Ketobacter sp. MCCC 1A13808: one gene and its partner. The protein of the gene in region 1 interacts with the protein of each later gene in a pairwise test. Links are inferred from orthologs where the notes say so. Each region holds a gene or a part of one and is shown on either strand. Other genes may lie near its edges.

Evidence for each region.
Region 2: the proteins of FT643_RS09990 (region 1) and def interact in binary tests that used the Escherichia coli proteins (3 or more experiments, as listed by UniProt). The link is inferred for Ketobacter sp. MCCC 1A13808 from one-to-one orthologs.

What each region holds. Positions count from the first base shown.
Region 1 is NZ_VRKW01000004.1:88,524-97,597, forward strand. What follows is about bases 6,242-9,057. They hold FT643_RS09990 (aspartate-semialdehyde dehydrogenase), read right to left. Parts: upstream 8,253-9,057; coding sequence 7,230-8,252; downstream 6,242-7,229. Other genes in these bases: FT643_RS09985 (FimV/HubP family polar landmark protein), read right to left, coding at 6,242-6,994; leuB (3-isopropylmalate dehydrogenase), read right to left, coding at 8,272-9,057. In the rest of the region: accD (acetyl-CoA carboxylase, carboxyltransferase subunit beta), read right to left, coding at 1-182; trpA (tryptophan synthase subunit alpha), read right to left, coding at 221-1,024; trpB (tryptophan synthase subunit beta), read right to left, coding at 1,047-2,261; FT643_RS09975 (phosphoribosylanthranilate isomerase), read right to left, coding at 2,248-2,904; tRNA pseudouridine(38-40) synthase TruA, read right to left, coding at 2,996-3,784; more of FT643_RS09985, read right to left, coding at 3,893-6,241; more of leuB, read right to left, coding at 9,058-9,074.
Region 2 is NZ_VRKW01000014.1:46,398-63,900, reverse strand. The notes cover bases 6,555-9,327. They hold def (peptide deformylase), read left to right. Parts: upstream 6,555-7,571; coding sequence 7,572-8,084; downstream 8,085-9,327. Other genes in these bases: rsmB (16S rRNA (cytosine(967)-C(5))-methyltransferase RsmB), read left to right, coding at 9,095-9,327; fmt (methionyl-tRNA formyltransferase), read left to right, coding at 8,151-9,098; FT643_RS19300 (LysM peptidoglycan-binding domain-containing protein), read right to left, coding at 6,555-7,318. Also shown: purE (5-(carboxyamino)imidazole ribonucleotide mutase), read right to left, coding at 1-151; DNA-processing protein DprA, read right to left, coding at 236-1,366; FT643_RS19315 (putative bifunctional diguanylate cyclase/phosphodiesterase), read right to left, coding at 1,443-3,686; FT643_RS19310 (retropepsin-like aspartic protease), read right to left, coding at 3,810-5,057; FT643_RS19305 (mechanosensitive ion channel family protein), read left to right, coding at 5,179-6,009; more of FT643_RS19300, read right to left, coding at 6,275-6,554; more of rsmB, read left to right, coding at 9,328-10,429; Trk system potassium transporter TrkA, read left to right, coding at 10,485-11,861; FT643_RS19275 (TrkH family potassium uptake protein), read left to right, coding at 11,920-13,371; FT643_RS19270 (sensor domain-containing diguanylate cyclase), read left to right, coding at 13,533-14,522; FT643_RS19265 (SDR family oxidoreductase), read right to left, coding at 14,535-15,329; FT643_RS19260 (GntR family transcriptional regulator), read right to left, coding at 15,360-16,034; FT643_RS19255 (acyl-CoA dehydrogenase family protein), read right to left, coding at 16,034-16,171; FT643_RS19250 (alpha/beta fold hydrolase), read left to right, coding at 16,336-17,268; FT643_RS19245 (LysR substrate-binding domain-containing protein), read right to left, coding at 17,247-17,503. UniProt on the Escherichia coli protein: Removes the formyl group from the N-terminal Met of newly synthesized proteins. Requires at least a dipeptide for an efficient rate of reaction. N-terminal L-methionine is a prerequisite for activity but the enzyme has broad specificity at other positions.

The DNA of each region.
Region 1 (9,074 bases):
GCATTTACCCTCATGTGATGATCACACTTGGGACATACATCCAGGTTCTTTTCCAACTCCGGTCGATACAAGAATGCGCCACACTTAGCGCATTTGCGCCACAACCCCTCCGGGATGTCGCTCTTCTTGTGCGTGCTTCTCCCGACACTGGGTAGAATTTTTCCTAACCAGCTATTACTCATATAAAGTCATCCTGTTTTTCAGCCCTTTTATTAGTTTATTATTGATCGAGGCCACTGCGTAAGGATTGTATAAACCCGCCCACTTGCGTCAGCATGGTTTGAGCATCGTTTTGGTTATTGGCAATCAGGTTTACCAAAGCACTCCCCACAACGACTCCGTCTGCATTGCGACCGATTGATCTAGCCGTTTCTGCATCCTTGATACCAAAGCCGACCGCAATGGGCAAATCGGTTATTTTACGAATTGTTTCCAGTTTCTGATTAACCGCGTCCACATCCAGGTTTCCGGCACCGGTTACCCCTTTCAAGGAAACGTAATATAAGTAGCCCCGCCCCATCGCGGCGATCTTGGCAATACGTTTGTCACTGGTCGTCGGGGCAATCAGAAATATACTTTCAATTCCGGCTTTGTCGAAGATCTCCACCGGACCGGCAGCGGCTTCCACAGGCAGATCCACGGTAATAAGACCGTCCACACCTGCTGCTGCTGCTGCCTCCGCGAAGGTTTCGTAACCTGTGACTTCAATCGGGTTGAGATACCCCATCAGCACAACGGGCGTGGTCTGGTTGCTGGCTCGGAACTCGGCTACCATTTCCAGCACATGCGTGATTGTTGTGCCCTGCTCTAACGCCCGCTCATCCGCTAACTGGATCACGGGGCCATCGGCCATCGGATCAGAAAACGGAACGCCCAGCTCAATTATATCTGCGCCGCTCTCCACTAATTGAAGCATCAGCGGAACAGTGGCTTTCAAATTAGGATCACCGGCGGTAATAAACGGAATCAGTGCTTTTTTATTCTGTTGCTTCAAATTCTGAAGGCAAGCCTTGATACGGCTCATGAATCTCTCCTCTTAGCTACCTTCACAAGGTAATCCCGTCGAGTTCTGCGACTGTAAGAATGTCTTTATCGCCTCGTCCTGACAGGTTCACTATGACAATCTCATCGGTTGACATTGTTGCCGCCAGCTTTTCGGCATAGGCTACGGCATGGCTGGATTCCAAGGCAGGCATAATCCCCTCAATCCGGGTCAGACTGCGGAACGCGGCCAGCGCTTCGTCGTCATTAATGGCTACATATTTGACCCGACCGCAATCTTTTAACCAGGCATGTTCAGGGCCCACACCAGGATAATCCAAACCGGCAGAAACGGAGTGCGTCGGCAAAATCTGACCCGCGTCGTCTTCCATCAGATAAGTCCGGTTGCCATGCAATACCCCCGGGCGACCGGCACATAAGGGAGCGGCGTGATCACCGCTGGCCAAACCCAGCCCGCCTGCTTCGACGCCGTACATTTGCACACTCTCATCCGCCAGAAAAGGGTGAAACAAACCGATGGCATTAGAACCACCGCCCACACAAGCGACCAGCGCGTCGGGCAATTTCCCAGCCTGGGCCTGGCATTGAACTCTGGCTTCACGGCCAATCACGCATTGAAAATCTCGAACCAGCTGCGGATAGGGGTGGGGACCTGCTACCGTACCGATAATATAAAAGGTGTCGTCTACATTGGTAACCCAATCACGCATGGCTTCGTTCATGGCGTCCTTCAGGGTTTTGGTTCCCGAAGTAACGGCGGTCACCTTCGCACCCAGCAGCTTCATGCGGTATACGTTAAGTGATTGACGCTGAATATCTTCAGCGCCCATGAATACTTCACACTCCAGCCCTAAACGTGCTGCAACTGTCGCAGTTGCTACCCCGTGTTGACCTGCGCCGGTTTCAGCAATAACCCGTCGTTTGCCCGTGTACTTGGCCAGAAGCGCTTGGCCAATGGTGTTATTCACTTTATGGGCACCGGTGTGATTCAAGTCTTCACGTTTGAGATAGATTTGCGCTCCACCCACCCGTTGCGACCATCGCTCGGCATGATATAAAGGCGAAGGTCGGCCCACATAATGAGCCAGATCTTTATCAAACGCAGCCTGAAAATCTGGATCTTTGGACAGCTTGTTATAGATCTGTTCCAGTTCATCCAGGGCGTACATTAAAGTTTCAGATACGAAGCGGCCGCCATAGGGGCCGAATTTGCCTTCCGCATCCGGCGTATTAAGAATATCACGCTCAGTTTGAGACACTGTTTACTCCTTCAATAAAGCTGCGGATCCGTTCCGCATCTTTTTTACCTTTCTTGATAATTTGCTCTTTACCCTGCCCGACAACCAGTTCTACCCCGCCACTAACATCTACTGCCCAAGGCCGCACGTTAGTCACTGCCTTGGCAATATTTGAGGGGTCTAAACCTCCGGCCAGGATAATCGGCTTCGGAAGTTGCGGAGGGACTCGTGACCAGTCAAAAACCTGGCCAGTACCACCGGCCTTACCTGCCACAAAAGTGTCCAAAAGAATACCACGACTGCTGCCGAAAGTCTGGCAAAGGTGGACCAGATCCACCCCTTCCTGCATGCGAATGGCCTTGATATAAGGACGCCCATATCCGCTGCATTCGGGCTCCGGCTCATCGCCATGAAACTGCAGTAAATCCAGCGGTACCTGCTGCAAGACGCTGCTTATGAATGACGGCTCTGCGTTGACGAACAGACCCACTGAGCTGGTGAAAGCAGGCAGCGCAGTGACAATCTGGCGAGCCTGCTCAATAGAGACATTGCGGGGGCTTTGCGGGTAGAAAACCAGGCCAATGGCGTCGGCACCCGCCTGCGCGGCGGCCAGAGCATCGTCCAGATTAGTAATTCCACAAATTTTAACTCGGGTGCGCACAATCAAACTCCAGGGCAATGGGCCCGCAGTTTACCAGATTCCTGTCGGGTTTCGGCATCTTGCCAACAGGAAACAACTGCCTATCTCAGCCGATTTAAAGGGGCATAGAGGGGATATCCACACGATGAAGCGGGATTTGGTGTTCTGCAGGATAATCCACGTTCATAAAATAAAGCCCCGCTGGAGACGCAGTGACGCCACCCAACGTACGGTTGCGATGATTTAATACTTCCTCAACCCAACTCACCGGTTGCTTACCACTACCAACGGCCATCAACACCCCGGCAACGTTCCTCACCATATGCTGCAAAAACGCATTCGCTTTGATGTCCATAATGACTAATGAACCTTTGGTCCGAATATTCAGATGATGCACCGTACGGACCGGGGATTTCGCCTGACAGCCTTGCGCCTGGAAAGAGCTGAAGTCGTGTTTGCCGACCAGGATCTGCGCGGTGTGGTGCATTCTCTCGGCATCCAGAGGCAAATATTGCCAGGTCAGATGGTTGATGCCCAGCGCCGGTCGCAGGGGATCGTTAAAAATGACGTAGCGATAGCTTCTGGCCTGTGCAGAGAAGCGCGCATGGAATTCATTAGAAACCGGCTTTGCCCAACGCACGGAGACACTATCGGGCAGCTGAGTATTACAGCCGAATACCCAGCCTTTATCACTTCGAACAGCCTCGGTATCAAAATGAACCACCTGACCGACGCCATGGACTCCGGTATCAGTTCGGCCGGCACAAATTACCCTGACCGGATGATTGGCCACTTTACTCAGCGCCGTTTCCAGTTTCTCCTGGACTGTTTCTGTTTGGTGCTTCTGACGCTGCCAGCCATGAAAGTGACTGCCATCGTACTCCACACCCATGGCCACTCTCATGTCTTATTTCTCACATAATCCTGAACAGGCTGTACATAATCGGTGGAATAAAAAAAGAGGGCCGGTTGGGCCCTCTTTTGCGGATGTTACGTTTTCTGATGTTTAGGATCAAGACTCCAGGCGAATGAGAAGGTCCTTCGCCTCTTGCTTCTGACTGTCATTACCTTCAATCATCACCTCGTCAAGAATATCCTTTGCACCCTCTCTATCACCCATATCAATATAGGCACGGGCCAGATCGAGCTTGGTAGAAGCTTCGTCTTCGTCGGACAGGAAATCCAGGTCGTCTCCGGAGTCAGCCATGTCATTGGCCGCAGGCGGCAATTCCAGGCCCGATGTATCAGAAGACGCCGGCAGCTCATCGACAAAATCATCTGCCCCAAAGTCATCAGACTCGGTCACCACACTATCAGTTGAGCTGGTGGACAAAAAGTCTCCGTCGAGATCCAAATCCAATTCGTCTGCAAGCTGCGCAGCCGATTGCGAGTCGATCAGAGGCTCGTCGTCATCTGCGTCTGCGGGTGCTTCAAAGGAATCCAACAGCGAATCAGGCTCAACCGTGGGTACTTCGGGTGCAGATTCCGAACTGTCAAAATCCAGATCGAAATCCATTGCAGAGTCATCACCCGCTAGCGGCGTTTCGGGAGCCGTTGCGTCCGGCACCTCGTCCAGGCTACCAGAACCGTCAAACTCCAGGCTGCTATCCAACGGAGGAGTTTCCTCATTACTGCCGGAGTCCGGCACATCATCCAATGAGAAATCGGTATCGAAATCCATTGTGGTGTCGTCCGTCGCGTCGGCTACAGGCAACTCCGATGCTGAATTAGCCTCGTCCTCTAATTCAAGATTCAGATCGAAATCGAGACCAGCAACTTCGTCGGTAGTGGTGGATGCGGCATCAGAGTCAAGCGCTGAATCGGCGTCTCTAAGCTCATCCAAATCAAAGTCAAGATCGGTTTCGGACTCTGCGGTTACATCGTTTGGCGCGTCAGATTCACTGATATCAAAATCGAAAGAATCCGGCGCATCAGGAGCTGAAGACTCTGCCAGGTCCGGCGCCGACAGAATAACGGTGTCATCGTCGTCCTGCACATCAGAAACCGGACGATCAAACTCTGAAGTTTCAAAGTCGGAAGTTTCAAAGTCCGAAGCTTCAAAGTCGGAACCGGATAAATCGGAATCGAACGATTCAAACGAATCGGTTTCTTCCGCAATGGGCGCGCCATCATCCAGATTAATTTTCGCTTTTAATTCGTTCGCTTTTGCCAGGTCAGAAGCATCTCCGAGCGATTGGATCGCAGCGTAGTGCGTCATAAAGGTGTCAGGCTCGTTCGCTTCAGCGCAAACTTCACATAGCTTAAGCCGGATATCCGATCTGTTAGGCTCTTTAACCGCAGCATTCTCCAGCATTTCGATGGCCTGCGGGAATCGACCATAGGCAATATAAATATCAGCTTCGCCGATTACATCGCTGGTTTGAGCCACCGTTTCTTCATCGGCGCTGGCCTCCACTGCCTCTTCAAAATCATCATCCGAATCCAGATCCACTGAATCCAACTGCAACATGGCGTCGTCTTGCGAGTCCGGCAGCTGGAAGTCTTCGACCATGTCCTCTTCCAACTCGTCATCACCCTGCTTTTTACGCAGTGCAATCAAACCGAGCAAAATTAACAGTACGATGGCGCCACCACCGGCAGCCAGATAAAGCGGGTTTTGCATTAGTTGTTGCAAAATACCCGGGTTTTCCGCAACCGGTTCAGGAATCGGTTGGGGTTGCTGCTCAGCAGGCTCCTCCATTATTACGCCCACGGCCGAAATCTCTTCGGACTCGGGTTCAACTTCGGGTTCCGCTGTAGCGGAATCCTGCTCTTCTTCAGAGGTATCCGCGTCGGCAACGACTTCGTCCTGGTAGTTGTAATCAACTTCCTCTTCGGTCACTACCTCTTCTTCAATAATTTCTTCTGGTACCGGTTCCATGGCGTCGTCGACGACCATAGGGGGTGTTTCGACACCGGTGTCAGCATCGGCTTCTGCCGCTTCTGCCGCTTGCTGTTGCTCAAGCTCCCGCAGCTTGGCTTGCAGCGCAGCAATTTGTTCGTCTTTGAGCGTGAGTACCTTTTCTGAAGTGTCCAGCTGATCTTCCAAATCATTCACGCGCAGCTGAAGTTCTTCTTTTTCCAGCTTGAACTTATCAATATTTTCTTCAGCCACGGCAAGATCGTTACGCAGGTTGCCATTTTCGGCTGTTCCGCTTCCGCTTTGCCCTGACCCGGCACCGCCATCAGCACCTGAAACCAGTTTTAGTCGCGCAGATTCATCGGAGGGGGCAGGCTCCTGCTCCCGGGTCACACTGCGTCCACTCAGATCGACTTGCCGGGTATCTGCCTCTGTTGTAATACCTCGGTTGGCCAGCTTTTCGCGCCACAAACGGTTTTGCTCTCCAGCCATAGCAATGGCTTCCCGGCTTGTGAGCGACATCGCCTCCTCTTCCGTGGGGGCACGCAACACCTGGCCTTTCTTAAGCAGGTTAATGTTGTTGTCGATGAAGGCGTCCGGGTTGATTCGCTGGATCGCCATCATGGTTTGCTGAATATTGACTTTATCCGATGGCTTCATATCAGTGGCAATTGCCCACAAACTGTCATTGCTGCCAATGGTGTGGGTTTCTACCTGGGGGGAACCGCCGGAAGAATTTTGCGCGTAGGTGCCGCTGCTGTAGGTTTGCTGTTGGTCTGCCGCTTCGTAACTTGGTACTGATTTAGTGGCGGTCGCTGCGCGGGTTGGCTGCGTGACCGGCGCCGCTGTTTGAGAGCTATAAACAGGCGGGTCCAGCAGGAGCGTGTATTCTCTCAACAAGCGGCCTGCAGGCCAGTTCACTTCTACTAGAAAATTCAGGAAAGGTTCTTTAACCGGTTTGCTGGAACTGATCCGGATGACCGATTTGCCCTTTTCGTTCACGACCACTTTGAACTTCAGATCCGTGAGAAAGTGATAACGCTCAATGTGAGAATTGGCAAAATCGTTTTCGTTGGCCAGCGTAGGTAAAATTTCTGTCGAGGTGAGCTCCCGAACCTGCACTAATTCGATTTCTGCATCCAGGGGTTCACTCAGAGCAGAATTGAGTTTGATTTCACCCAAACCCAGTGCGTTTGCCAATCCGGGAATAAAGACACCGACACCAAGCATTGCAGCGGCAAGTTTACGAACCATTCATCTAATCCTTTGCTCAATTCGACCACTGGACAGCATAGCCATCCTATTGATTTTATGAAATTTGTTTCACAGCTTACTTTATAACAAGCTTAGGAGAGCCCTGCAAAATCAGAAGCTACCCCCTAATAAGGATAGCTTTCAATTTATGGTTGTCAGGCAAATTCTCGAATAATCGTGACGGAGTTAGCTGATTAAACTAGAACCAACCTGACAAGATGGAGGTAAGTATCAATTATATGTAGTCTTTTATCAACTTTTCGGCAATCTGAACACTATTTGTTGCAGCACCTTTGCGAACATTGTCCGCTACAACCCACATATCGATGCCTCTGGGATGAGAAATATCTTCCCGTATGCGGCCGACAAAAGTTTCATCATTATCAGTCGCTTCCGTTACCGCTGTAGGATAGCCGCCCGCTTCGAGCGCATCCATCACCTGCACGCCGGGTGCCTTTTCTAACAGTTCACGCACCGCCGCCGCCGAAATCTTATCGCGGGTTTCAATATGCACGGCCTCTGAATGACCATAGAACACCGGAATACGAACGCAAGTCGGGTTGACCTGGATGGCGTCATCCCCCAGAATTTTTTTCGTCTCCCACACCATTTTCATTTCTTCTTTGGTGTAACCGTTTTCCTGAAACACATCGATTTGCGGCAACGCGTTGAACGCTATTTGCTTTGGATACACGCTCGCCGTTGCGGCTTGTCCGTTCAACAGATTACGTGTCTGGACCGCCAGTTCCTCGATGGCTTCTTTTCCGGTACCGGAAACCGCCTGATAGGTTGCCACATTAATGCGTTCAATGCCGACTGCATCGTATATCGGCTTCAGCGCAACCATCATCTGGATGGTCGAGCAATTTGGGTTGGCAATAATGCCGCGGGTTTTGTATTGCGCAATTTTCTCCGGATTCACTTCCGGTACGACCAACGGAATATCGTCTTCATAGCGATAGTGTGAGGTATTGTCGATAACAACACACCCGGCCGCCGCCGCTTTCGGCGCAAACTCTGCAGAGATGGAACCACCCGCAGAGAACAAGCCAATTTGTACTTTGGAGAAATCAAAGTTCGCCAGGTTTTGCACCCGCACATTCTTGCCTTTGAACTGAACGACTTTCCCTTCCGAGCGCTCGCTGGCCAGCGCATATAAAGTACCCACCGGAAAATTTCGTTCTTCAAGAACCCGGATCATTGTCTCGCCGACAGCACCGGTGGCGCCAACGACAGCTACATCATAAGTTTTAGTCATGGTTTACTTACTCTTAAAATCAATTTTGTGCGTTGAGAGCGTTGAGTACTGCGGCCCCCATTTCTGCTGTGCTCACCTTCTGGTCCGTCCCGGTTGCAATATCGGCGGTCCGGTAACCTTGCTCAAGCACCGTATTTACTGCCTGTTCTATACGAACTGCAGCAGCGTCCAAATTAAGTGAGTAGCGCAGCATCATAGCAGCGGATAACAACGTTGCTAAGGGGTTAGCCAAGCCTTTTCCGGCAATATCCGGCGCAGAACCGTGACAGGGCTCGTACATGCCCTTGCTGTTTTGGTCCAGGGATGCTGAGGGCAGCATACCGATGGATCCGGTCAACATGGCCGCCGCGTCGGACAGTATATCGCCGAACATATTGCCGGTAACGATAACATCAAACTGTTTTGGTGCCCTGATTAGCTGCATGGCTGCGTTATCCACATACATGTGACTTAGCTCCACCTCAGGATACTCTTTGCCGAGATCGGTAATGACCTCACGCCAAAGCTCGGTCACTTCAAGCACATTGGCCTTATCAACACTGCACAGTTTTTTGTTGCGTTTCATGGCGGTCTCAAATGCGAGCCGCCCTATGCGTTTTATTTCCGACTCGGAATAGACGTAGGTGTTGAAACCCTGCCGTTCGCCATTCTCCAACGTACGGATTCCGCGAGGTTGACCAAAGTAAATCCCACCGGTGAGTTCACGCACTATCACAATATCCAGGCCAGATACCAGATCAGGCTTTAGGCTGGAGGCTTCGACTAACTGGGGATAAAGTATTGCGGGCCTTAGATTACCGAACAATTCCAGATTGGAGCGTA
Region 2 (17,503 bases), on another replicon or contig:
CGTAATCATGGGTGATTTGAGGAGTTCGGTGAGCGGACGTCACCTTCACTTCGAACCCGATTTTGAGCTTGGTTAATGTATCAAGGGCTGGTTCGACTTGGGGAAGGTCGGAATCCGATCCCATCAGGATGGCTACAAAGGGCTTAGACATAATGGAACCTCACTATAAATGCCGCTACGGTTATGGTATGGAAATGAGGCGGCGAAGTTACCGCAGCTGGCGTCCGGTTGCAAGTCAGATGCGGCTATAACCGCCTTGTTCCTGCGCCACTACCCCCTCCAGCTCCAACATAATCAGGGTAGAATTGACATCCGCTACCGACATCCCGGTGAGACCGACAAGTTGGTCCACATTGGCAGCATCGAATTGCAGTGCGGCCAACAAGCGGCCTTCTGGTGAACTTTTATCGAACTTATGAGCCATTTCGTCTGCTTGCAGAGGAAAAAGACTCTGTTGATGAACATAACCTAATAATGGCATCAGCTCTTCTACGATCTGGTCTGCGGTTTCCACCAGCTTGGCACCGTTGCGGATCAGCGCATGGCAGCCTTTTACCAGCGGATCGTGTATTGAACCCGGAATCGCAAACACTTCCCGTCCCTGATCGACCGCCTCATTAGCCGTAATCAATGAACCGCTTTTGAGCGCCGCCTCCACCACCAGCACACCCAGACTGAGCCCGCTGATAATACGGTTTCGACGGGGGAAGAACTCAGGGCGCGGTTGCACGCCGATGGGAAATTCGGACACCAGCGCCCCCTGAGCGGGTATACCCTCGCCCAATACCCTGTTGCGCGCAGGGTAAAGAGTGTCGAGCCCATGGGCTAAAACCGCAATGGTCTGACCACCACTTTTGAGGGCGCCGGTGTGCGCTGCAGCGTCGATGCCCAACGCCAGCCCACTGGTGGTGATAAAACCATGGGCGGAAAAACACTCCGCAAAATCCTCTGCCAATTTGCGCCCTTTGCGACTGCAATGGCGACTGCCGACAATCGCAATCTGCGGCATTGTCAGGCTCGCCACGTCGCCGCGGACAAACAGCACCGGCGGGGCACCGGCGATTTCACGCAACAAAGGCGGGTAATCGTCACTGGCCCAGGTCAGAATATGATGCTGGTTGCTGGCGTCCTGCCAGTCCAGGTCTGCACTGACTCCAGCACCGAGACGCCGCTCCGTGCCCGCCTGAAAACCGGTAATTTGGGCGCACTGGGCCTGTTTGAAACCCATCAACCGTAATTGGTCCGGTGTTTGTGAGAAAAACGTCAGCATGCTGCCAAAACGTTCAGTAATAAGACGGAAATGGCTGGAGCCGATGCCTTTAATGCGCCATAGCGCAAGCCAATAAGGTAGCTCTTCTAGAAACATGGTGATCCTTCACGCAAATCAAGTCCCGAATGATGCTATACAGACAGTATCAACTTAAAAAATTCACAGAAAATTCTTAATTCAGACGGGCGTCGTACCAGGCATCAAAGTCAGCAACGGGAACCGGTCGACAAATATGGTAGCCTTGCGCCTGTTCGCATTGCAGATTACGCAGCACCATCAGGGTCGGCTCATCTTCCACCCCTTCAGCCACCACATTCAAACCGAAGCTGTGGGCCAGCCCGATGGTGGAACGAACGATTACCGCATCGGCATCATCTGACAACATATCTTTCACGAATGAACGATCAATTTTCAGTGTTTGGATCGGCAATCGCTTCAGGTAACTCATGGACGAATATCCGGTACCGAAATCATCAATGGCCAGATGAATACCCAACTTATGAAATTCCTCCACCACTTGCATGGCGCGATGTGGGTCGGTAATCAATGCGCTTTCGGTAATTTCAATTTCAAGTAAGCGATGGGGTACGTCGAATTCTTCAAGCAGGCTTTTTACTTGCGATGGGCAATGGATGTCTATCAGATTTCGCGCTGACAGGTTCACCGCAATCGCAATCTCCTTGCCCTGGTCCATCCAGCTACGAATTTGTTTCATGGCCGAAGTCAGCACCCACAAACTCAGTGGATGTATAATTTCCGTCATTTCTGCCAACGGAATAAAATCCGCCGGCGGCACCATGCCGTGCAGCGGATGATCCCATCGTAACAGTGCTTCGCAGCCGTTACAGGCGCCGGTTTTAATATCGATACGGGGTTGGTAATAAAGTTGCAGCTGGTTTTCACGAATGGCCGTACCCAGATCAGCCAGCATGGTTAACCGGCGGGTGCTGTGAGAATCCAGTTCGTTACTGTAAAAACTGCAGGTTTCACCGTGGGTCTTGGCGTGATACATCGCCACATCTGCGCAACGCAGCAAAGCATGGCTGGAATCCCCGTGCTCCGGATACAGAGCAACGCCAATGCTCGCACCCATTTCAAGAAACATGCCCTCGACTTCCATCGGCATCTTCAGCTCTTTGTTGACCGTGCTGACCAACGCCATTATCGATTGCTGATCGACGATGCCGTATTGGATCACGGCGAACTCGTCACCACCCAGACGATATAACTGGGATTTGGTATTGCTTTTCTGCAACGCCGTCAGCAATCTGCGCGCCACCTTCTGCAAAATAAAATCGCCAATCCGATGCCCCAGGGTATCGTTGACGTCTTTAAACCGATTCAGATCCAGCAATAGTACAGCGACGTTTTGTCCGGACCGCTTTGCATCGATCAACAGACTGGCGCCGTTCTCATGCAAAGAATCGCGATTCGGTAATTCGGTTAAGGCATCGTGACTGGTTCGAAAAGCCAACTGTTTTTGCGATTCGACCAACGCGGCTTCTGCCTGCTTGCGGTCGCTGACATCCCGAATCGTACCCAATACGCATTTCATATCCCCGAGCTGCAAAAAGTTTAAACCCACTTCGGCATGAAACGAGGTTCCATCCATGCGATGAAAATTCCATTCAAATTGCTGCCGGGTGCCGTTCAGTGCGGCTTTGATTCTGGTTTCAATCTGGTGCTCGGAATGTCGCCCATCCGGCTGCGACAGTGGCGACAACTTTGACAGTGACGAGTCCATCAGTTGTTCACGGGAGGAGCCGAACATCGTCAACATCGAAGGGTTGCACTCGCAAATTTCAAAATCGCGGATCACCATCACAGCATCCAGCGTGCCTTCAAACAAGGTGCGAAAACGCAATTCCCGGTCACGATAGGAATTCAGCATCATCAGCTGCGAGATCATATCGGCTATCGAGGCAGCAAATATTTTCTCTTCATCACTCCAGTCGCGATGGCGCACCTGCTGCTCAAAACACAAGACGCCTTGGGTATGCCCTTCCGACCGCAATGTGGCGTCCAACATAGATTGAATGTCCAGCGGTCGCAGGTAAGCATCGCTGAACTCATTGGTACGGGAATCCGTTTGCGCCTGGTTCGCGTCAATTACACGCTCCGCTGCCAACGCGCTAAAATAACGGGGGTATTCACTTGAGGCCAACACCACACCTTGCTCAATTGCATTACCGTCACCCTGAAACAGACACAGGCAAACTAACTCGGTTTGGCTGCTATTCAACTGCCAAACACTAACGCGCTCTACATCCATCACACCGGCACAAGTACGGGCAATATGACTTAAGGCACTGTTCAGGTTCGCTTTCCAAATTAGCTCCGACTTTGAAAGAGCTATATAGGTGTCCACCAAAGGGTTGGACGCAGCAATGACCGGTGATGTGAATGTATTCGACATATACTCTGAGGCAAATCAACTATGCAAATCTCAGTATAGACGATGATATGAATTTACACGCCGCTGTTACAGATACTGTTAACTGTTAACGAACTGTAACCGCCGTTCCTATTCCGGGCCGGGCTAACGCCCGTTTACCCGGCTTTCGGCCAGGTACAGCCGTGCCATATTCTGATCAATCGAGAAGGCATACCGACCCAGAAAGTTCATACCCAGCAAACCATCCACTTCATCGTTACTCAGGTTTACTTCGATAATATTAACGTCGTGTTGCACCTGATCTTCAATCTGCATGGAATCAATTGTGAACAGCGATGCCGCCACTTGACCGTTGGCGGTATGCACCTGTAAACGTTGCCCCGTATCGATGAGATTAGTGCCCCCCTGCAAGCGGGCGATGGCGGAAGGCGTCAACGCAGTAATACTGGCGCCGGTATCAATCATAAGCTCAAGCTCCACCCGACCATCAAAAACGACTTTCACCACAAAGTGGTCGGCGTTGCGATACAAGGGTATACCACTGCGGCTACGATCGCGGTTGGCAATGGCTTGTTCCAGTTGCAAAATTCTGGCGTCCACCTGTGCCTGATGCGCTTCGCTATACGGGAGCAACTGCACCTGATACAGGGCCTCATTTAATTCTCCGGACTGCGCTAACGCATCCGCCATCATTAAACCAAACGGTGGATAGTCCGGCTGTTTTTCTAATGCAAAACGCAGCAGCTCTATCAACGACTGATTTTGATTTAAAGTGTCCGGTGTTTCTGACTGCGCCTCTTGAAACGCATTCAGCAACAATGTGTCAATGCGCTGCCTGCATGCTTGCCGACGCTGTTCACCCAGCGCCGAATCATAAGCGATAAAAAGCTCCGTTATCGCGGCCAAACGGTCGCCGCGAACCAGTGCAGAATCCACGGCAAGATCCTGATATAGGGTATTGTCTCCGTTCATCTGCAACAATGCCTCGATCCAGGCATCCAGATCTTTCCATTGCTGTTTCTGCATCAGATGCAAAAGATGCTGCTGTAACAATGGTTCGGCCCAAACCATTTCAGAAGCGTCCGCCGGAAGCGAATCCAAAAAGCCGATAACCGCTTCAATCCGGTTGCCAGTCAATAACCTCTGAAATCGATTTTGCTCTATTCCGTGGCGCAGCCTATTGGATTGATTGCTTGCGGATACCGCGCCATTCTCCACAGCTTGATCACCGCTATATGAGGAGCCGACATTGGATCCGGCTGCGTACGGTTGCAAGCCCGGAAAGGTCCACGCAGCCCACCAACCTGACGCAAAAACCAACAAAAGAATAAGCCCTCGCTTGACCCAGCGGTGCCAATTCGATGCAGATTGATTTTGTTGCGTTGGTTCCATTACCGATATCCTATACTTGGGTCGCGACCCTAATTGCAATCCCTGCATAATCATGGCATCTAAGTATGGCACAGCCTAAAGCCTGGGCACGACTAACGACAATAAAATAAAGAGGCACGCGATGGATCTGGACAGAATAGACCTTAACTCACTCATAGATAAAGCAACCGAAATGGTCATGCTGTACGCGCCGAAAGTACTGTTGGCGTTGATTACCCTTATCGTCGGCTTATGGATTATCGGCGCAATAAGCAAAGCAATAGAATACGTTCTGGAGAAACGGGATTTTGATATATCCCTGCGTAAATGGCTTTCCAGCATTCTGTCTCTGCTACTCAAATTCTGCTTACTCATTTCCGTTGTGTCCATGATCGGCGTGCAAACCACGTCCTTTATTGCCATGCTGGGTGCCGCCGGTCTGGCCGTTGGGTTAGCATTGCAGGGCAGCCTGTCGAATTTTGCAGGCGGGGTTTTAATACTGATATTTAAACCTTATAAGGTCGGTGATTATATCAAAGCCAATGGCGAAGAAGGCACGGTAGAGGCAGTGGATGTGTTCTACACCTTCCTGATTACACAGGATCATAAACACGTTGTATTGCCGAACGGACCGCTAGCAAACGGCAATCTGGTGAACTACACACGGGATGAAACACGCCGCATCGATCTGGCGGTGGGAGTGAGCTACAACACCGAATTCGATGACGCCGAAAAGGCGCTGATTGATATGATGAAGCAAGACGAGAGGGTATTGGCCGATCCACCGCCCTTTGTGGGCGTAACCGATTACGGTGACAGCTCTATTAATCTCACAGTACGGGCCTGGTGCAAGACAGAGCATTACTGGCCATTACGCTTCGCAATTAATAAACAAATTAAACCGGCATTGGATGCAGCAAACATTTCCATTCCGTTCCCGCAGCGCGATGTACATATGATTCCGGCCAATTAGGACCGGAATCACGTTCGTTAAAAATGCAATACCAAACCCAGGGTATAGGCGATGCAGGTTGAGCGGCAAATTTAATTCCCCGATACCGTCTGCCACCATCTCACTTAAGATGCAGGCGCCGCTTTCCCGGCCCTGGCCCGTTAGGGTATCAACCTAAGTCAAATTACCGCAGGGCTTGCAAAGTGTGTTGTCTGGAGGCATAAAAAAATCCCCCGACAAAGCGGGGGATTTTTTGCAGTTGGTAACAAACCAGAGCGGACGCTACTCAGTCGGGACGTTTGACCGTATCACCCACTTTCAGCGGTGCCTCGGCACGCAGAATCAGACCGTAGCTGACTTTATCGAAGGTCCGGAATACCATCAGAATACCGCGGCGTTCGTCGGGCAACTTAACCAGCTCCTGAGTAATGCGGTCTTTCACCACCTCGCCTTTATTCATAACCGCCAGCACATCACCCACTAACGCGCCGTCACGCTCACCGTAATTCATCACCACCACATCGTATTGGCTGACATTCCGTACGCCACTGAACACACTCAGAATATTGGCATCCACCTCCCCGTTTGGGGCTTTGGGATAGAACACGGAATCCACTTTACGCTCTTCGGTGGGAATCAGGCGATCACCGGGGCGAATATCCTCTTTGGAGTTGGTAATTTTGAACCGCGCCACTTCGTCTTCGTGTTTTTCGTAGCGCGCCATACCCATATCCAACGCCGCAAAACCCAGCACTTCCTTGGTTTTCGGATCCTGATAGGCTTGCCCTTTGCGATAGATGCCATACACCTGGTGCGCTTCTGACCAGTCACCCCGTGCGTACATATAATCATGCAGCCCCATCACAATATGCTGCTCGTCACCCGCCAGAATATAAGGGGACGCCATGATTTCTTCTTCGGTCATTACCCGGTTGTCTTTGAGGAAACTTTGGATATGTTCTAGGGGAATAGCCGGAATAACCGATGCCAGGGGTTCACTCCGCACTTGAGGGGTCAACTTAATGGAGTCACCCTTTTTGAACACCATCGGACCCCGTTCAACTTGCAGAACCGGTTGGCCGTCGATGTAAACCAGCTTAATCAGATCGCCAGGATAGATCAGGTGGGGATTATCAATCTGCGGATTAACCTGCCACAATTCTGGCCACAACCAGGGATCACTAAGGAACGCATTTGATATGTCCCAAAGGGTATCTCCCTGCTTCACCGGGTAGACATCGGGATGCCCCGGTTTCAATTCCACTGCCGAGGCTTGCATGGCGACACCGAGCAAACAGCCACCGACCAGCCTGAGAAATGATTTCATCATTGTGAGAATCCCTTTATCATTATCAAAGCCTGCTATCAGGCGCATTTTCACATACGGGAACTGGCAAACATCGGCGCGCCGATTTTGACCTACATTTTACTATAGACGCTTTAATCGCTTTTACAGTGCCGTGTTTTGCGACGTTTGCCTTTCAGTGTAGACAACATTGGAATAAACAGACAAAGCAAATCCTGTATGATCATAATCTTAGCAACATAATCTACAGTTATACTAGAAAAGTGGCATTCTCAAGATGGCAATACTGGATATTCTCGAATTTCCTGACCCTCGTCTGCGTACAAAGGCCAAACCGGTCACAAAAGTTGATGAAAAAATACGCAAACTGACCGACGATATGTTGCAGACGATGTACCAAGCGCCCGGCATCGGCCTGGCGGCGACACAGGTTAATGTGCACCAACGCATAGTGGTAATCGATGTCAGTGAAGAAAAAGACTCCCCCCTGATTCTGATCAATCCGGAATTTGAAATCCTGGAAGGCGAACAGGATTACGATGAAGGCTGTCTGTCCGTGCCTGGTCACTACGAAACCGTCACACGCGCGGAAAAGATTCTGCTAAAGGCCCTTGATCGCGACGGGAACCCCTATGAAATGGAGTGTGACGGCCTGCTCTCGACCTGCATCCAACACGAACTTGATCACTTGGATGGCAAACTGTTTGTTGACCACATATCCAAACTAAAACGCGAGCGAATCCGGAAAAAGCTGGTAAAAGAGCAGAAAGAGCGGGTAAGAGTACGCTAACGTGCGTCACTCTGCCAACTTACCCTTATTCATCCAACGCCTCTGCGCAGCACAGGAACCCGACCAGTGACATCCCCGTTAAAAATAATATTTGCCGGCACCCCGGACTTTGCCGCCAGCTCGCTACAGGCGATTCTGGACTCACCGCATCAGGTCATTGCCTGTTATACCCAACCCGACCGACCCGCCGGCCGTGGACGCAAACTGACCCCGAGCCCGGTCAAAGCCCTGGCCCGGCAACAGGGTATTCCGGTGTACCAACCATTGAATTTCAAACCAGAGCAAACCCTGCAGCAACTGGATGACTTAAAAGCCGATCTGATGGTCGTGGTGGCTTACGGCTTACTGCTGCCGAAAGCGGTGCTGGAAACCCCGCGCCTGGGTTGCATCAACGTGCATGCCTCGCTGCTGCCGCGCTGGCGGGGTGCTGCCCCGATTCAGCGGGCCATCGCCGCCGGTGACGTCGAATCCGGTGTCACCATAATGCAGATGGATGTGGGGCTCGATACCGGTGACATGCTGCTTAAAGTGAACACTCACATACAACCGGAGGACACTGGTGGCAGCCTGCACGACCGTCTGGCTGGCCTGGGTGCGAAAGCGTTGGTGCACTGTCTCGATCTCGTGGCAACCGGTCAGCTATCACCTGAACCGCAGCCTCATGACCTGGCGAACTACGCTCACAAACTCAGTAAGGATGATGCCAGGTTGGATTGGCGGTTATCTGCGACAGAACTGCATAACCGTATCCGGGCTTTTAATCCCTGGCCCGTCGCCCATACCGAGCTGGAGGGTGAGCGGGTGCGCGTTTGGCAATCCGCACTGATTGCAGGCACCACCACGTCCGCCGCCGGCACCTTAGTGAACGTGTGCAAAGAAGGCATCGATGTGGCGACGGGAGAAGGCGTATTGCGCTTGCAGGAACTCCAGTTCAGCGGCGGTAAACGCCTGACCGTGGAGGCCTTGTTGAATTCGAAAGGGGATTGGCTGGTGGCGGGGAAACAATTGCATTGAGTAACGCGGCAACCGACCTTAATACCCGCGCCCTGGCGGCTCAGATCCTGGTGCAGGTGCTGCCGCTGAATCGCCAGAACCTGCATCCCCGCTCGCTATCGGATCTGCTGCCGGCGGTAGCGGAGAAAGACAAGGATCAAGGGCTGTTGCAGGAACTGTGTTTCGGCGTGTGCCGCTGGTATACGCGACTGGATAAAGTCGCCACACCGTTTATCCGTCAGCCGTTCAAATCCCGGGATGCGGATTTGCATGCCTTACTATTACTCGGCCTGTATCAGATGCTCTATCTGCGGGTGCCGGATCACGCTGCCATCTCGGAAACCGTGGAAGCCTGCCGTCAACTTAATAAACCCTGGGCCGTGAAAGTCCTCAATGGCATGCTGCGCCAGGCACAACGCAACAAAAGCAACCTGGAAAACACATTGCCGGATAACCTGGCCATTAGCACTGCGCACCCGAAATGGCTGGTGGATGCACTTACGTCCGCCTGGCCGGCACAGGCGGAAAAGATTCTGCAGGCCAACAACGAACCCGGCCCCATGTGCCTGCGGGTGAATCGATTGCACGGCAGCCGCGACGCTTATCTGGCTCGCCTGAATGAAAAACAGATTAAAGCCCGGGCCGGCGAATTCGCCGACAGTGCCGTGTATCTGCAACAACCGGTGGATGTACTGGAACTGCCGGGATTCAGCGAGGGCCATGTTTCGGTGCAGGATGAAGCGGCTCAGTTAAGCGCACTGCTGTTAGCACCGCAACCCGGCGACCGGATACTGGACGCCTGCGCGGCACCGGGCGGAAAAACCGGACATATACTGGAGCTGCAACCGGCGTTGTCGGAACTGGTGGCACTGGATGTGGACAACACACGCCTGCAACGGGTTCAGGAAAATCTGACCCGGCTGCAATTGCGGGCCACCCTGGTGCATTCTGATCTGCAACAATACAACGCCGGGGCGGGCCTTTTTGACCGCATTCTGCTGGATGCACCCTGCTCAGCCACCGGGGTTATCCGCCGTCATCCGGATATTAAGTGGCTACGCAAACGCGCCGACATTCGGCAATTGGCTGAGACTCAATTACGCTTATTAAACGTTGCCTTTAACTTATTAAAGCCGGGTGGCAGTTTGTTGTACGCCACTTGCTCGGCTTTACCCCAGGAAAACAACCGCGTGGTGCAACTGTTTCTGGCGCATGAACCGCTCGCTCACGAAATCAAAATTGACGCCGATTGGGGTCAGGATGCCGGTATCGGACGCCAGTTGTTTGCCAACGAAAAAGCACACGACGGATTTTATTACGCGCATTTGATGCGCGAAGCACAAGGACACTGAACCACGAACGCCTATCATGATAGGATTGGGCACCACGTGAACGAGACGGGCGAATATGAAAATCATAATTCTCGGTGCTGGCCAGGTCGGTGGCACACTCGCTGCTAACCTGGCGAGTGAACATAACGATATTACCGTTGTTGATACGGATTCCGAGCGCCTGCACGAATTGCAGGACCGATACGATATTCGCACCATCACCGGCAAAGCGTCCTTTCCCTATGTGCTGCGCCAGGCCGGGGCCGACGACGCCGACATGCTGATTGCGGTCACCAACAGCGATGAAGTCAACATGGTCGCCTGCCAGGTGGCCTATTCACTGCACCGAACGCCCACCAAAATCGCCCGCGTGCGTTCCGCCAGTTATCTTTCCAAAGCCAGCGGCTTGTTCGGAAATGAAGCGTTTCCCATCGACGTCATTATTTCTCCTGAGCAAGTGGTGACGAACCACATTACCCGATTAATTGAGCACCCCGGCGCACTGCAGGTACTGGATTTTGCCGAAGGAAAGCTGCAACTGGTGGCGGTGAAAGCCTACTTCAACGGCCCACTGGTGGGACGTGAACTGCGCTACCTTCGTCAGCATATGCCCTCGGTGGATACTCGGGTTGCAGCGATTTTCCGCCGCGACCGGCCCATTATTCCAGAAGGCACCACGGTAATAGAAGCCGACGATGAAGTGTTCTTTATTGCCGCCAAAAATCACATCCGGGCGGTGATGAGTGAACTACGCGGGCTGGAACACAACTACAAAAAAATCATAATCGCAGGCGGCGGCAATATCGGTGAGCGCCTGTGCGATGCGCTGGAAGGGCGCTATCAGGTTAAAATCATTGAACGCAGCATCGAACGTTGCACCTTTCTGGCTGAAAAGCTCAACAAAACCATTGTCATTCGTGGGAATGCCTCGGACCAGGATTTGTTACTCGAAGAAAGCGTGGAAGACACGGACATCTTTATTGCCGTTACCAATGACGACGAAGCCAACATAATGTCATCGATGCTCGCCAAACGGTTAGGGGCACGTAAGGTGATGACGCTGATCAACAACCCGGCCTATGTGGATCTGGTGCAGGGCGGTGACATTGATATCGCTATTTCGCCACAGCAAGCCACCATCGGCAGTTTGTTGACTCATGTGCGACGAGGGGATGTGGCCAGCGTACACTCCCTGCGCAGGGGTGCGGCGGAAGCCATTGAAGCCATCGCCCACGGTGACGAAAAATCTTCCAAAGTCGTAGGCAAAGCCATCGGCGATATTGATCTGCCGGAAGGCACCACCATCGGCGCTATTATCCGTAACGATCAGGTGCTCATCGCTCACGATGATATTGTGGTGGAGTCCGATGATCACGTCGTGCTGTTCCTGGTGGATAAACGCCGGATTCAAGATGTGGAACGGCTTTTCCAGGTGGGAATTACCTTTTTTTGATGAGCAGGTATCACGATCTGCAAAATAATTGTTTTAATCGGGAATTGAGAATCTAACCATGCATCCAGCCGTGATTCTTCGCATATTGGGCATGCTGCTAATGGTCTATAGCAGCACCATGTTGATACCGGCGATGGTGGCGTTGCTGTATAACGACGGCGGAGAAAAACAATTCCTGTCAGCGTTTATCATTACTTTGGTGTCCGGCCTGCTGTGCTGGTTACCGGTGCAGAACCAGAAACAGGAATTGCGGGTACGCGATGGTTTTGTAATCGTGGTGTTGTTCTGGACGGTATTGGGTTGCTTCGGCGCTATCCCCTTGATGTTGGGAGAGCACCCCGGTATGAGTCCGACGGATGCCGTGTTTGAATCCATTTCCGGCTTAACCACCACCGGGGCAACCGTGGTGGCCAATATCGATGCATTGCCAAAATCGGTTTTATTTTATCGCCAGCAACTGCAATGGTTCGGCGGTATGGGAATAATCGTTCTTGCGGTAGCCATTCTGCCCATGCTGGGCGTCGGGGGCATGCAGTTATATCGCGCCGAAGCACCCGGCCCGATAAAAGACAACAAACTCACGCCCCGCATCACCGAAACCGCAAAAGCCCTCTGGTACATTTACGTTTCTCTCACCATCGCCTGCGGCTTGGCGTACTGGCTCTGTGGTATGAGTGCATTTGATGCCATTGCCCACAGTTTTTCTACCGTAGCGATTGGCGGCTTTTCAACCCACAACGCCAGCATCGGTTATTACGACAGTGCCGCGCTTGAAATGATCACCGTGGTGTTTATGTTACTGGCCGGTGTCAATTTCGGGTTGCATTTCCTGGCCTGGCGACGGCGAAGACTTGACACCTATCTGACCGACCCTGAATTACGTTTTTATATTACGGTGCTGTTATTGATCAGCGCGCTGGTGTTTATCGGCTTACTGATCACCAGTGAATTCAGTCAGTTCTGGGTTTCATTGCGTCATGCACTATTTCAAACCGTGTCCATTGCAACCACCACGGGTTATGGCATCGCCGACTTCTCCACTTGGCATCCGATGCTGGCAACTGCACTGTTAATGGGCAGCTTTATCGGTGCCTGCGCCGGTTCCACCGGTGGCGGCATTAAAGCCATTCGCGTGTTTTTGATGTTCAAACAAGGCTTACGGGAAATGCGCCGATTGATTCACCCGAACGCGGTGATGGTGATTAAATTATCCAACAAAGCCGTCCCCGATCGGGTGATTGAAGCGGTATGGGGTTTCTTCGGCATCTATCTCATTAGTTTCTGCGTGTTGTTTTTATCTATGCTCGCTACCGGTCTGGACTTTGTGACCGGGTTTTCAGCGGTGGCAGCGTGTATGAACAATTTAGGGCCGGGCCTGGGTGAAGTTGCTCTGCATTACGGCAACATCAGCGACACCGCCAAGTGGATTTTGTGTTTCGCCATGCTATTGGGCCGGCTGGAAATATTCACGTTATTGGTGCTCTTCACCCCCATGTTTTGGCGTCACTAAGCAACCGCTCGTTTGGTTTTTCCCAACGCGGGCCCGTTTATTACCCTATAGAATTAACGGCTTTCTGTAATTTTTTCACATTTTATCCCGCCAGTAAGCAAATCGCAGAAATCGCTGTCTATACTGAAAGTACATTCAACTACCCATAAGTATCATCGGCTATGTTCAATCGTGACGAGTGGATTCTTGAACAACAGAATCCGATGATTTCCAAAAAGAAATGGCAAACCACCGTTGATCTCATCGCTAAACTTTATGAAGCCCCGGCGGCCTACATAATTCAGCACACTTCGCGTGGCCTGCAAATTGTCATCAGCAGCAGCTCTCCCATTAATCCCTACCCGGCGGGAAAAGAATTTGCACACAGTGAATCTCTGTTCAGTCAGGCAGTCGTCAACAGCTGCGAACAACTCTATGTGAACCACGCTACCAACTCCAAGTTGTGGAAACAAAATCCAGTGGTGCAGGATCACAATGTGAACTCTTATCTGGGGGTTCCCATTTACTGGCCTGATGGTTCGTGTTTTGGTGCAATTTGCGTGGTGGATTTTGCGGTCACCCATTACAACAAAGCATTTCAGGAATTGATCTGGCAATTCCGGGATATTGTCGAAGCCGACTTAATGCTGAACAATCAGTTTCTACAATTACTGGAACTGTCCACCAAAGATGAGTTGAGCCGATTACTGAACCGGCGTGGTTTTTTTATTCAGGCTGAAAAACACATCCGCTTAGCGCAACGGCTGAATCAAAATGTCGGTGTCCTGTATATGGATCTGGATAACCTGAAAGCCATCAATGATCAGCATGGCCACCGCATTGGTGACAAAGCGATCTGCGCACTGTCCACTGCTGTGCGTAATGTCCTGCGTGAAAGTGATGTAGCGGGGCGTATCGGAGGCGATGAGTTTGTGGTGGTGATGCTGGCACAGGATCAACAGGCGTTGATAAAACTCACCGAGCGTATTCGTACCGAGCTTAGCAGTTTGTGTGTCGGTGAGCTGGAAAATATCGAGCTTAGTGCCAGCATCGGCAGCCGCCTATATGGTGCAACGGAGCTTATCAACATTGATAAGATGGTATCGGAAGTGGACGAGATTATGTATCGGGAAAAGAATCTTCATCACGCCGCCCAATCCGATGCCGGTTGAATTCAAGACCGCTTACTGCACCACCTCCGGTGACTTGACCGAAGTACCGCCGTCCAGACAGATTACACTGCCGGTAATATAAGCGGACGCGGGCGATGACAGAAAAACAGCTAACCCTTCCATATCCTGCGGCTGCCCCATTCGTTTCAGCGGTACTGCCTCGTTCTGCGCTTGCACCGATGCCTCATCCTTCATCGCAAATTTGGTCATACGGCTGGGGAATACACCCGGCGCAATGGCATTTACGGTGATGCAGCGGGCGGCCAGTTCTCCGGCCAGAATTTTGGTTAAGTGATTAAGCGCTGCTTTGCTCGGCCCATAGGCATAGGCGAGCATACTGGCTGTAACTTGTCCGGCCACCGAGGTGATATTAATCACACGGGCAGGATCCGCTTCGTTGCCGGCCGCTTCCAGCATCGGTAATAATTTTTGCGTCATCACAAAGGCGGATTTCACATTCAGGTTCTGGATTTTGTCCCAGGCTTCCGCCGGGTATTCTTCCAGCTTCGCACCCCAGGTCACACCGGCGTTGTTGACTAAAACGTGCAGCTTCGGCTCCCGTTCCTGCAATTGAGCCACCAAATCCAGGCAACCCTGTTCCGTAGACAAATCCGCCGCAATCCCGATGCATTCACCGAACTCAGACAAGGCTTCGGCGGTTTTCGCACAAGCATCCGCTTTACGCGATGCCACATACACTTTGGCACCGTGTTTTACCAAACCCTCTGCAATCATATAGCCGATGCCGCTGGTGCCACCGGTGACCAACGCCACTTTACCTTTGATTGAAAAAATTGATTCGCTCATTGAAAAATGCTCCCTTCCTTTCGGGTCAGATTAACTATTCGGTTTGTAATGAGTTTTCAGAATCTCCGCGGCATGCAACACATGCTCCTGCATCATAAAATCCGCGCGCTCCGCCTGCTGATTCTTCATCGCCATATAAATTGCCAGGTGATGGTCCTGTGCCCGCTGAAAAGCACGCATGGAATACCATTTGAAAGACCCGTTAAACACGATCGGGATATTGCGCGACGACCTGGCAAAGCGGATCAGTAAGTCATTTTGAGTTTCCAGTAAAATCGCCAGATGAAAGGATTTATTCATTTCCCGCCATTGCACCAGATCCGCTGCCGCCACATCACCTTTTGCCAGCATCGACTCGCCATCGCTCAACGCCGTTTTAAGGGTGGTATCCAGCGCCGCAGACATTCCCCGTTCTGCAATCAGCCGACATCCCAGGCCTTCAAGAACCGATCGTACACGAAAGGCGCTGAGAATATCCTCCAGGGAAAACTCCCGCACGCTGTACCCGCAATTAGGTTCGTAATCCAACAATCCATCCCGCGCCAGGACCCGCAATGCTTCCCGTATCGGTGTGCGCGATACCCGCATACGTTCGGCTAAGGCTGTTTCCTGTAGCCGGCTGTTGGGCGCGAATTCGCCTTGCAGCAATTGTTCGCGCAGGGTTTCAGTCACATTCAGGCCACGGGTAGATTTACTGCCCTGCATTATCGCCACAGCTCGCGGGGGAATATCTCATCTTTCTCCCACTGCTGATAATGGGGTTCGACCTCTTTGGCGGGAAACTTACGGAAATTGTCCCGAAACAGTTCCCGTTCCTGCGGATTGAGTGTGTTGTCTGACATAGTGATTCCCTCTGAGAAGAGAGTGGATTGTATACAATCTGGCGGCGGGTTTCATCCACGGATGAATGCACTGAACGCAACCACACATGCAATATCGTCGTTTGAGGCAGAGCGGATAAGACTGAACAATGGAGCCCTCTGCCAACCGCAACAGGACAGCGCCCATGCTTTCCCGATTTAGCTCCCGACTGATCGACAATATCCCCGCACATATAAACGCTAAATGGCGACTCAAATCATTGCGTAAACAACTACACGAGGGCTATCACCTATCAGAGTTCGACCATCATTATTTGCGTTACCGCACTGCCGGACGAGGTCAATTCCATCTGGTGTTTGCCGCCGATCCACCGGTGACCCTGGAGTGCTATGATTCTTTAATCCGTGAACTCAGCCCCCGTTACCGGATCAGCGTGCTTGAGCTGCCCGGTTTTGGCTATTCCTTTCCGAAACACAACTTCGATTTTGCTTTTGATCACTGCGTGGATGACCTGGCCAATGTACTAATGCATTGGCGAAGCGGGCCGTACGTTCTCGCTTTCCCTTGTGCGTCGGCCTTTTTTTCACTGGCACTGGCACAACGTTATCCTGCGCTGGTGTCTCATATCGCTATGATGCAGGCGCCCGATTGGCAGCAGGAACAACATTGGAAGCAACGGCTGGATCCGAAATCATTATTACGCACACCGGGGATCGGACAACTGCTGATGAAAGCGACGCAACAAAAAGTCGCCCGCGATTGGCTCGGCTATGCATCGAATACTCCGGCGTTTACCGAACAGGCCAGGCCGCATATTACCAATCAATTACACAAAGGCGGCTGTTATTGTCTGGCCTCGGCATTGCAAAGCAGTCTGCCGCAGAAAAGCCCTGAATTAGGCGGCATTACACAACCGGCTATGATGATCTACGGCGATCAGGATCGATCCCATCGTAAAACGGATTTCAACACCATTCGCTTGTACTCGGACGATATACGGGTTCAGGCCATTCCGGGCGCAGGTCATTTTCCGGAACTGGAATACCCACAGCAATTTTCCCGACTAATTGACCAATTGCTGGTGAACTCCGGTGTTCACTCCACGGCCATTTCCTGATTCAACCAGTTGATAAATAATTGCAGTCGAGAGTCATGATTCGATTTGGCACAAATGAAATAATAATCTGAATAAAGTTGTGGATGGCAATCTGACAGCCTGACCAAATGTCCGGCTGTTACGGTTGCTTCGACTAACGGCCAGGCCGCCATTGCCACACCGATACCATTTTTTGCAGCTTGCAAAGCCGTATCTGCATCATCGAAAAACATATTTTCATTTGCAAGCAGATTGG